Regions from separate parts of the Shewanella sp. SM71 genome, predicted to be linked through region 3. Evidence: predicted binding sites of a transcription regulator. Region 3 holds the regulator's gene; each other region holds the start of a gene.
The links. The regulator MetJ, encoded in region 3, represses methionine synthesis genes. The targets are predictions, from matches to a motif close to TAGACGTCTAGACGTCTA.

Region 1 (3,284 bases), on a different contig from region 3:
CACCGTTCATAATGCCACTCATGCCGAATTCACGCACGCCGTAGTAAATGTAGTTACCGGCTGGATCGTCTTGAATACCTTTAGAGCCAGACCACAGTGTCAGGTTAGAACCCGCTAAGTCAGCAGAGCCGCCTAACAGTTCAGGTAACATGGCACCGAAAGCACCGATGGCATTTTGTGAAGCTTTACGGCTCGCAATACCTTCGGCTTTGTCCTGTGATGCTTGCACGAATGCCTGCGCTTTTTCTTCGAAATCAGCAGGTAATTCACCTTTCAGTACGCGGCGCTCGTATTCAGCAGCCAGTTCTGGGTAAGCTGCGCTATAAGCCGCAAACTTCTCGTTCCATGCCGCTTCACGGGCCGCACCGGCTTCTTTGGCATCCCAACCCGCATAAACGTCAGCAGGGATTTCAAATGGTGCGTATGGCCAGCCAAGGAATTCGCGGGCTGCTGCAATTTCCGCATCGCCTAATGGCGCGCCGTGGCAATCGTGGCTGCCAGATTTGTTGGGTGAACCAAAACCGATAATGGTTTTGCAGCAAATCATGGTTGGTTTATCAGTAACTGCTTTCGCCGCTTCGATAGCAGCACGGATTGCCGCACTATCGTGACCGTCAACACCGGCAATCACATGCCAGCCGTAAGCTTCAAAACGCTTTGGCGTATCATCGGTAAACCAGCCTTCAACATGGCCATCGATAGAAATACCGTTGTCATCCCAAAATGCGACCAGTTTGCCTAGACCTAAAGTACCGGCTAATGAACAGGCTTCGTGGGAAATACCTTCCATCAAACAGCCGTCGCCGACGAAGCAGTAAGTGTAGTGATCAACGATATCGTGACCATCACGGTTAAACTGTGCCGCTAAGGTTTTTTCAGCAATCGCCATACCGACAGCATTGCTGATGCCCGCGCCGAGTGGACCCGTTGTGGTTTCAACACCAGGGGTGTAACCGTATTCTGGGTGACCCGGGGTTTTTGAATGCAATTGACGGAACTGTTTTAGCTCTTCAATTGGTAATTCATAACCAGTCAGGTGAAGTAAAGAGTAAATCAGCATTGAACCGTGACCGTTAGAGAGGATAAAACGATCTCTATCTACCCATTTCGGATTGTTCGGGTTGTGCTTAAGGAAATCATTCCACAGCACTTCAGCAATATCTGCCATACCCATTGGGGCGCCGGGATGGCCTGAATTTGCTTTTTGAACTGCATCCATACTTAACGCACGGATTGCGTTTGCGAGTACTTTACGGGAAGACATGCTCTCTCCTGCTTGTTTGTGGGGTCTAGCGGGCAATTTGGATGCATATTTTCCCCTACATGCCAGTGTGACGCAAACTAAAATTGCCATTCACTCAGCAAAAGATGGCCGAATATGTACCCAAACAACCTGAAGATGCAGGATTCAGGTAGCTTGAGTATATAAGTCGCAGAAATAAGCTAGTCACTTTGCTAGCGTTTACTTGAGAGGGCATAGCAAGGATCACTTGTAATGGAGAAATAAATTTCTCAAAAACATAGTAAACTTAATGCTATGAAATATAAGTAAAATAATCTATTTATGACGGAGCGTAGTCGTTTTCAGGTCACAATCTGAGAGGATTTTTTATTATCGGGGGTGATCGGCAATCGGATTTAAACTAAAATAGCCGTCTAGATGTAGATGCTTCTACACGTTTGAATGCTAACGACGAGATTTTCCTACTATGGCAAAGCACTTGTTTACTTCTGAGTCGGTCTCAGAAGGTCATCCCGATAAGATTGCAGATCAGATTTCTGATGCTGTGCTAGATGCAATTCTGGCTCAAGATCCAAAAGCACGCGTAGCGTGTGAAACTTATGTCAAAACCGGCATGGTATTAGTGGGTGGTGAAGTCACTACCTCTGCCTGGGTTGATATTGAAGAAATCACCCGTAAAACGGTGCGTGAAATTGGTTATACCCATTCAGATATGGGGTTTGATGCAGACTCGTGCGCAGTATTAAACGCCATTGGTAAGCAATCACCCGACATCAATCAAGGTGTAGACCGCGCAGACCCTGCAGAGCAAGGTGCTGGCGATCAAGGGTTAATGTTTGGCTATGCCAACAACGAAACCGACATTCTGATGCCTGCACCTATCACCTATGCTCACGCATTAGTGAAACGTCAGTCTGAAGTGCGTAAAAATGGCACGCTACCTTGGTTACGCCCAGATGCGAAAAGCCAAGTCACTTTTGCCTATGATGATGGCAAAATTGTCGGTATCGATGCAGTTGTGTTATCGACTCAGCACAGAGATGACGTTTCACAAGCCGACTTAATTGAAGGCGTGATGGAAACCATCATCAAGCCAGTATTACCGGCTCAATGGCTAAACAAAGACACTAAGTTCTTTATCAACCCAACTGGCCGTTTTGTTATCGGTGGTCCAGTAGGCGATTGCGGCTTAACGGGTCGTAAGATCATCGTTGACACTTACGGCGGCATGGCCCGTCATGGTGGTGGCGCATTCTCTGGTAAAGATCCATCAAAAGTGGACCGTAGCGCAGCATACGCTGCCCGTTATGTGGCAAAAAACATAGTTGCAGCAGGTCTTGCTGATCGCTGTGAAATCCAAGTGTCTTACGCTATTGGTGTGGCAGAGCCGACCTCTATCAGCATCGAGACCTTCGGTACCGGTAAAGTATCTGAAGAAGTGCTGATCAAGTTAGTACGTCAACACTTTGAACTGCGCCCGTACGGTTTAACGGCCATGCTAGATTTAGCACGTCCAATTTATCAAGCGACCGCCGCTTATGGCCACTTTGGTCGCAGCGAATTCCCATGGGAAGCGACTGATAAAGCCGAAATATTGCGCGCTGACGCGGGTCTATAGTCTTAATTCATTTCAATTTTTACACTTAAGACCCATAAAAAACCGCTACCCAGCGGTTTTTTTATGTCTGACATTTAGTTAGATTAATAGTGCTAAGACAAATATGGCAAGATAAAAAGCAGCATATACACAGACCATTAGAGTGCACTGACCCCATGACCGATAACGCCATCTTATTACAGCAACTTCAATCTTGTGCATGGGCAGCCAACGTAGGTCAGCCAGAGGAAACAGCAAAGACATACGGCACATTAGAGGAGATCGCCGCTTTTCTTGAATCCGATCCTGAAGCCTTTTTTGAAACACCTTACGAAATCCAATATGAAAGCCTGTGTGTAACTGATCATGACTTGGCAAATTCGTTAAAAACAAAGGCAGTAGTAAATGATGTGCATGCTTGGATTTCTGACAGCGAAATCGATG
Region 2 (3,284 bases), on a different contig from region 3:
AAGATCTTTCTCGTTACTGAACATCTGATTCATAAACTGTTCAGTGGTAAAGCCGCGATAACGCAGCGCCGCATGCTCGCGATATTGCGCGAGGATCACATCTTCTTGATCGAGTGCGGCCACACTGCCGACAATCGCTGCTTCTTCACCCGTACAGGTCATGTAGAAGCTGATGCGCCCTTGGCGCTGGGCACCAAGCATACGTTCATCAAGTACCCGAGTGAATACACAGGTATCGTAAATTTTAGTGGCTAAGGTTTCATCTATCACAGGCAAAACCGCGGTTTCATAAGTGGTGCCGTCGGCTTGTAGAATTCGAAGGATAGGAATGTGTAGCGATGCCTTATCCAAGAAGCCGACACGGTGCACTGTATCAGTGTTGAGTGTTGCTTTGCTCATATTGTGCTCTTGTTATCTCATTACGCATCAAAGCGTTTTGATGCGTCTGTTTATACGAATATGCCCGACGAACATTACGTTAACGTAAACTACCTATCAACCATTGGCATAGCTCAAACCACAAGTTATCCCTGCCACGCATGTATATATTGCTTTACAAGCCTAACGCACGTCCGCATTCACCGCAGGGATCAGGCAAATCACAGTGCGATTGCCAATAGGCACTTTGGCATTAGGGAACACGACAGACTCAAACTCATGTTCCACTTTAATTTCTTGCCCACCTTCCCGCGCTAAAACAAAGCCCTTCGGGAAAGATCTGAAGTTTTCGACATCAGTTGCGAAGGTAAATTCAAAATCATCGAAATGTTTATTGATGACGCGGCACACTTGGTACAAGTTAACCTTATCGGCATCAAATGCATCCAGCTCCAACGGCTTAGCGGTGATCAAGCGCATGAACATTTCATGGGTCGCGATAAAACGCGTCATGTCGTTCTGCCCCATGGGATACACTTTGCCAAGCTCAATGGTAAAGGCATCGGCACCGTAGCGTTCAGAGGAAAAATAACTGAAGGTCGTGGTCGGTTCGTGGTGGAAAAGTACTGTATCGACGCCGCTTGCGGCTAAAAACATAATTTGCTCGCCGCTAAAGGCGCGCCCTGGACGGTAGGGATAGATAGCGAACTTTTCATGCTTCGAGGCGCGCATCGCCGTGTGCAAATCATAATGGATGCGCTGACGTCCATCGGCAACCGTAGTATAAAAACGATCGACATAGGCTTCGAGTTTTTTTGCGCGTACTCGCTCAGGGTTCACTAACCCTGGTGGATTGGAATGCTCACCACTAAAGAGACGATTCATGTTTTCGTCAATAATCCGCGTGCCGTTATTAATCGCTAATGGGTTACCAATGAGAAATAAAGTGCACTGCTTTGCGATGATCTTTTGCTGTAGAAGTTGTTTAATTAAGCTATTGCAGAGTTCAATGGGCGCGGTCTCGTTACCGTGAACACCGCAGGAAAGCACAATATCTTTTCCTTCATTCTGTATTGGTTCGAAAACAATAACACCGGTATCCCACACTTCCACTTGAGTATGATCGCCTAAGTTAAATGAAAATTCGCCATCGAACTGTTCAGGATGGGCTAAGGTGAGCGCTAAAAAATCCTTTGAATCTAACAGAGCTTGTAACACAGAATTCTCCTTATAATGGTGTGTAACAGTATTGGCGCAATAACATAAGTGCTGGCAGTAAATAACCTCTTAAGCATTTTTCTCACCGCGGTTAGTCTCACTCGCACCTAAAAAACGGCTTCAATACTAACACATGTTTTTAGTGCTGTTCTCAGACATTTATTGCCGTAGGACCCAGTTTTAAGCGGAATGACATTCAACTAAGCTGATTGTTAAATTCTCAGGACATTCCCTAAGAATTTCCCATGATAAATATTCCAGCTTGAGGCTTGCTTTTGCACTCAAGTTTTATCACAATCCTTAGCCATCTAGACTTCTATTGGATTTAATTATGGCGTTAGCAACCTTTGGTGCCGGCTGTTTCTGGGGCGTAGAGTATTTTTTTAGACAAGTGAACGGCGTATCGAATGCCACCTGCGGCTATATGGGCGGCAATAATGCGGCGACAACCTATGAAGAAGTCAAAAAAGGCAAAACGGGCCATGCCGAAGTGGTGCAAGTGGAATTCGATCCCGCCCTTGTCAGTTATGAAGACTTGCTCGATGTATTTTGGAAAAACCACAATCCAACGAGTCTGAACATGCAAGGCGGAGATATTGGCACTCAATATCGCAGTACCATTTTCTTCCACGACCGTGAGCAAAAAGCGGCCGCAGAAGCCTCAAAGTTAGCTTTTGCCCGCTCGGGCCGTTGGGGATTACGCCATATCGTTACTGAAATAGTGCCACTTCAACAGTTCCATGTGGCTGAGGAATATCATCAAAATTACATCGATAAGAATAACTTACCGAGTTGTCATATCGAGTACTAAATACGGTCAAATCAGTATTAGATCAACTACTCACAGCTGAATTAGACACAAACAAAAACGCACTCAAATCTGAGTGCGTTTTTTATTTTGAGACGTTAGCTAAACCTACTACTGCATTAAGCGTTTAGCGCCTTATCAATTAATGCCTGCGCATCTTTGATGATCTCAGCCAAATGCTGCTCACTGATAAAACTTTCGCCGTAGATTTTAAATAACGCTTCAGTGCCCGATGGACGCGCCGCAAACCACCCATTAGCTGTGGTAACTTTGATGCCGCCAATCGCCGCATTATTGCCTGGCGCATGGGTTAACACGTTTTCGATTGTCTCACCTGCAAGCACAGTGGCATTTAAAGTATCGGCATTGAGCAAAGCAAACTTGGCTTTGTTTTCAAGGCTGATTGGGCTATCGATACGCTTATAGAAACTTTGGCCAAATTGTTTTACTAGCTCTTGATGGCGTTGACCTGGGGTTTTACCTGTCACCGCAAGGATCTCTGCGGCAAGTAACCCTAAAATGAAGCCGTCTTTATCTGTGCACCATGTACTGCCATCACGGCGTAAAAATGCCGCGCCAGCACTCTCTTCACCGCCAAAGGCGATTGTGGCTTCGGCTAAACCGTCGACAAACCACTTAAAGCCCACTGGCACTTCGAGTAACTTTTTGCCGTGGAAAGCACAGATTTTATCGATAAGCGCACTCGATACTAAGGTTTTACCTATGGCTAAGGTATCACTCCAATCTGGTCTGTGTGTCAGTAAATAATCGATAGCGACCGCAAGATAATGATTCGGATCCATCAAACCCGTACCAGGGCAAACTATGCCGTGACGGTCATAATCGGGATCATTACCAAGGCATAAATCAAAGGATTCTT
Region 3 (3,284 bases):
TATACAGGAAATTCGTGCTTTTACCCGCTGCAGAGACCACCACGAGATCATCACTATGACCGTGGGTTAACAGGATATGGGCGACTCGGCGATAACAATCGGCATCCGCTAAACTGGAGCCACCAAATTTATGTAAGTGACAACGTGCCATCTATTATTCCTCTACTGACAAGCCGCAACGGCGGCTAATCCTGCTTGAATATCTGCAACTAAATCGGCGGCATCTTCAATACCCACCGATAGACGCAATAGGGTGTCCTTAATACCAGCCTCGAAGCGCGCCTGCGGCTCCATGGCTCTGTGGGTCATAGTTGCGGGCACGGCCACTAAACTTTCGACGCCACCTAAACTTTCCGCCACGCTAAATAAGCTGAGTGCACCTAAAAAGGCCACCACTTCGGCCTCGCCGCCTTTTAGTTCAAAACTCAGCATAGCGCCAAAGCCCTGTTGTTGCTTGGCCGCAATGGCGTGGCCTGGGTGATCCGCAAGCCCTGGGTAATAGACTTTACTCACCACAGGGCTTTGCGTTAATACCTCAATAATACGCTGGGCATTGGCTTGATGCTCGCGAATACGCACCGCTAAGGTACGCAGGCCGCGCAGGGTCAGATAACTGTCAAAGGCTGACCCCGTTAAGCCTAGAGTGTTCGACCACCAATGTAAGCTTTCGCCGATTTGCGCGTCTTTGGCGACCACTGCGCCGCCGACCACATCGCTGTGGCCATTGATATATTTAGTGGTGGAGTGGATAACGATATCCGCGCCTAACAATAGGGGTTGTTGCAATATCGGCGATAAAAAGGTGTTATCGACCACCACCAGCGCGCCGACCTCATGGCTCGCCTTAGCAATGGCTTCGATATCTACCACACGCAATAACGGGTTCGATGGGGTTTCGAGCCACACCATCTTAGGATTCTGCGCAATGGAGGCGGCTAACGCTTGGCTGTCGGTTTGGTCGACCACAATGAGCTTAAACTGGCCTTTCTTCGCCAAGTTGGTAAATAAACGGTAGGAACCACCATAGCAATCATGGGGCACAACTAATAGGTCATCGGCGCCGAGCAAAGTCGTCACTAAGGTGATGGCCGCCATGCCAGTGCACGTCACTATGCCAGTGGCGCCCTTTTCTAATTGGGCTAATGCTTCGCCTAAAATGCAGCGCGTTGGGTTGCCTGAACGACTGTAATCGAATTCGCGGGGATTTTTATGACCATCGAAGGCGTAATTAGTCGACAAATAAATCGGTGGCACAACTGCGCCATATTGAGTATCGCTTTCGATACCCTGACGCACTGCCAGTGTGGCTAATTGACGCTCTGCCATGGGTGGACTCCTAAATTCGGTAGACTGATAGAGATGTCTGGACGTCTAAATGTACCTAAGCCCAACGCCATCGTCAATAGGCGTGAAGACGTTTAGACGTCTGAACATAAAGAAATCTGTTTGCAATCACAAAGAAATAGTAGCAATAATTTGACTGTTCTTTGTAAGGGTTTAAAATCTGCCCCGAATTTAGCGTTATAACAGGTGAGTCAATGACTGAATGGAATGGGGAATACATCAGCCCCTATGCTGAACATGGCAAGAAGAATGAACAAGTAAAAAAAATTACTGTGTCTATTCCGCTCAAAGTGCTTAAGGTCCTCACGGACGAACGTACTCGTCGTCAGGTCAATAATTTGCGTCACGCCACCAACAGCGAGCTGTTGTGTGAGGCATTTTTGCACGCCTACACTGGCCAGCCATTGCCCAACGATGAAGATCTGTCAAAAGATAACCCAGACAGCATTCCCGCCGAAGCCAAGTTGTTGATGGATCAAATGGGAATCGAGTGGGAAGACATGGAATAGCGACTCGTCGCTTTCAAAGTCATATCACAGTGCTCATCAATAGGGATCGTTAACGATCCCTTTTTGTTTATACCCAAGCGACTTCAAACTTTAAATTTCACCATCTTGAGTTGGTTTGGGATATAGGAAATCCTATGTTTTCTATGATAGATCCACAGACACTCGCCTTAGCCTCGCTGGTCGTGTTTCTGGGCGCCTTAACCCAAAGTCTGATTGGGTTTGGGCTTGCGGTTGTCGCCAGTCCTTTGCTGTATATCGTCGATCCACAACTTGTACCTGCGCCTGTTATTGCTATGGGTTTCTCCATCGCCCTGCTGACCTTAGTGCGTGAACGCGGTCACTTAGAATTCAATGGCTTGCAATATGCGCTCCTAGGTCGCGTGCCCGGCGGTTTTATCGGCGCGAGTTTATTACTGTTTGCGCCTCAACCCATACTGGGTTTATCCATCGCCGCCATTGTGACTATCGCGGTGATCCTCAGCCTGTATAAATTCAGCCTGCCAGTGAATAAGAAAACCCTCTTCGGTGCGGGCGTGGTTTCAGGGATCTTCGGCAATATCGCCGCGATTGGTGGCCCGCCGATGGCGATTTTGTTGGCAGGCAAAGATGCCTCGCAGTTTCGTGCTGCCCTGTCGGCCTTCTTCATTTTTAGCTCCATGATTGCATTGATCATTTTAGCGATCACTGGCTTATTAGAATTAAAACATCTGTGGCTGTCGTTGATGCTGCTCCCCTCAGTGATTTTAGGTTACTTAGTCGCAGGACGATTAGTGGGCCGTGTCGATAAAGAGAAGACAAAGATGGCGACGTTAGTCCTGTGCAGTATCAGCGCCTTAGTGCTAACGGTGAAGTCGGTTATTGAGTTATTACCCCAATAAGCGTCCTGCTTGTACTGGCAAACCTTCTCAAGATTCAAACAATAAAAAAGCACTGACATTGCCAGTGCTTTTTCTTTATCTATCAATATGTAAAGCTAGATTACACTCAGCTTAAATAGCTTTGCCCTGCGTACACAATAAAGTGTCTTAAGGCGAGTACGCCCGTTAAGCTCGCACAAGCCACCATGATCATCGCGCCCTTAGTGTGGCGAGTCGCGGCGGGTAGCAGCATAAACAGCAATGGAATACCAAAACCTATACCGACAACGCCTATCCAGAACACGCTTGCCCATAACCCAGAAGTTAACGATGCTAAGGCCGCAGCCGCCGCGCCGCCCTTGAAGTACAAGGCGCAGAACAACATGAACAGGAACAGGATTTCAATCGCCATCACAGGCAATTCTAAACCGTGCATCTTCACTAAAGTTTTGTCGTGGCTGTCAGTCTTAAACATCAGCAACGCCAGTACCGCGTTTGCCGCAGCGCCCGCCGACAAACCTGACACTAAAAACAGCGCAGGCAGTACCGCAGTGTTGAGCATAGGATAGGCATT

Region 1: the regulator MetJ is predicted to act here: its motif matches at 1,650-1,667, upstream of metK (methionine adenosyltransferase).
Region 2: the regulator MetJ is predicted to act here: its motif matches at 1,898-1,915, upstream of msrA (peptide-methionine (S)-S-oxide reductase MsrA).

What each region holds. Positions count from the first base shown of each region.
Region 1 covers NZ_JAKKRW010000002.1:178,822-182,105, reverse strand. The annotation lists gene tkt (transketolase) at 1-1,264, opposite strand, end outside; gene metK (methionine adenosyltransferase) at 1,710-2,861, shown strand; gene L5L97_RS03285 (hypothetical protein) at 3,017-3,284, shown strand, end outside.
Region 2 covers NZ_JAKKRW010000012.1:132,418-135,701, reverse strand. The annotation lists gene L5L97_RS13465 (thiamine pyrophosphate-dependent dehydrogenase E1 component subunit alpha) at 1-399, opposite strand, end outside; gene astE (succinylglutamate desuccinylase) at 562-1,596, opposite strand; gene msrA (peptide-methionine (S)-S-oxide reductase MsrA) at 1,928-2,407, shown strand; gene pgm (phosphoglucomutase (alpha-D-glucose-1,6-bisphosphate-dependent)) at 2,524-3,284, opposite strand, start outside.
Region 3 covers NZ_JAKKRW010000031.1:12,229-15,512, reverse strand. The annotation lists gene L5L97_RS21810 (bifunctional aspartate kinase/homoserine dehydrogenase II) at 1-151, opposite strand, end outside; gene metB (cystathionine gamma-synthase) at 163-1,326, opposite strand; gene metJ (met regulon transcriptional regulator MetJ) at 1,539-1,853, shown strand; gene L5L97_RS21795 (sulfite exporter TauE/SafE family protein) at 1,988-2,731, shown strand; gene nrfD (NrfD/PsrC family molybdoenzyme membrane anchor subunit) at 2,838-3,284, opposite strand, start outside.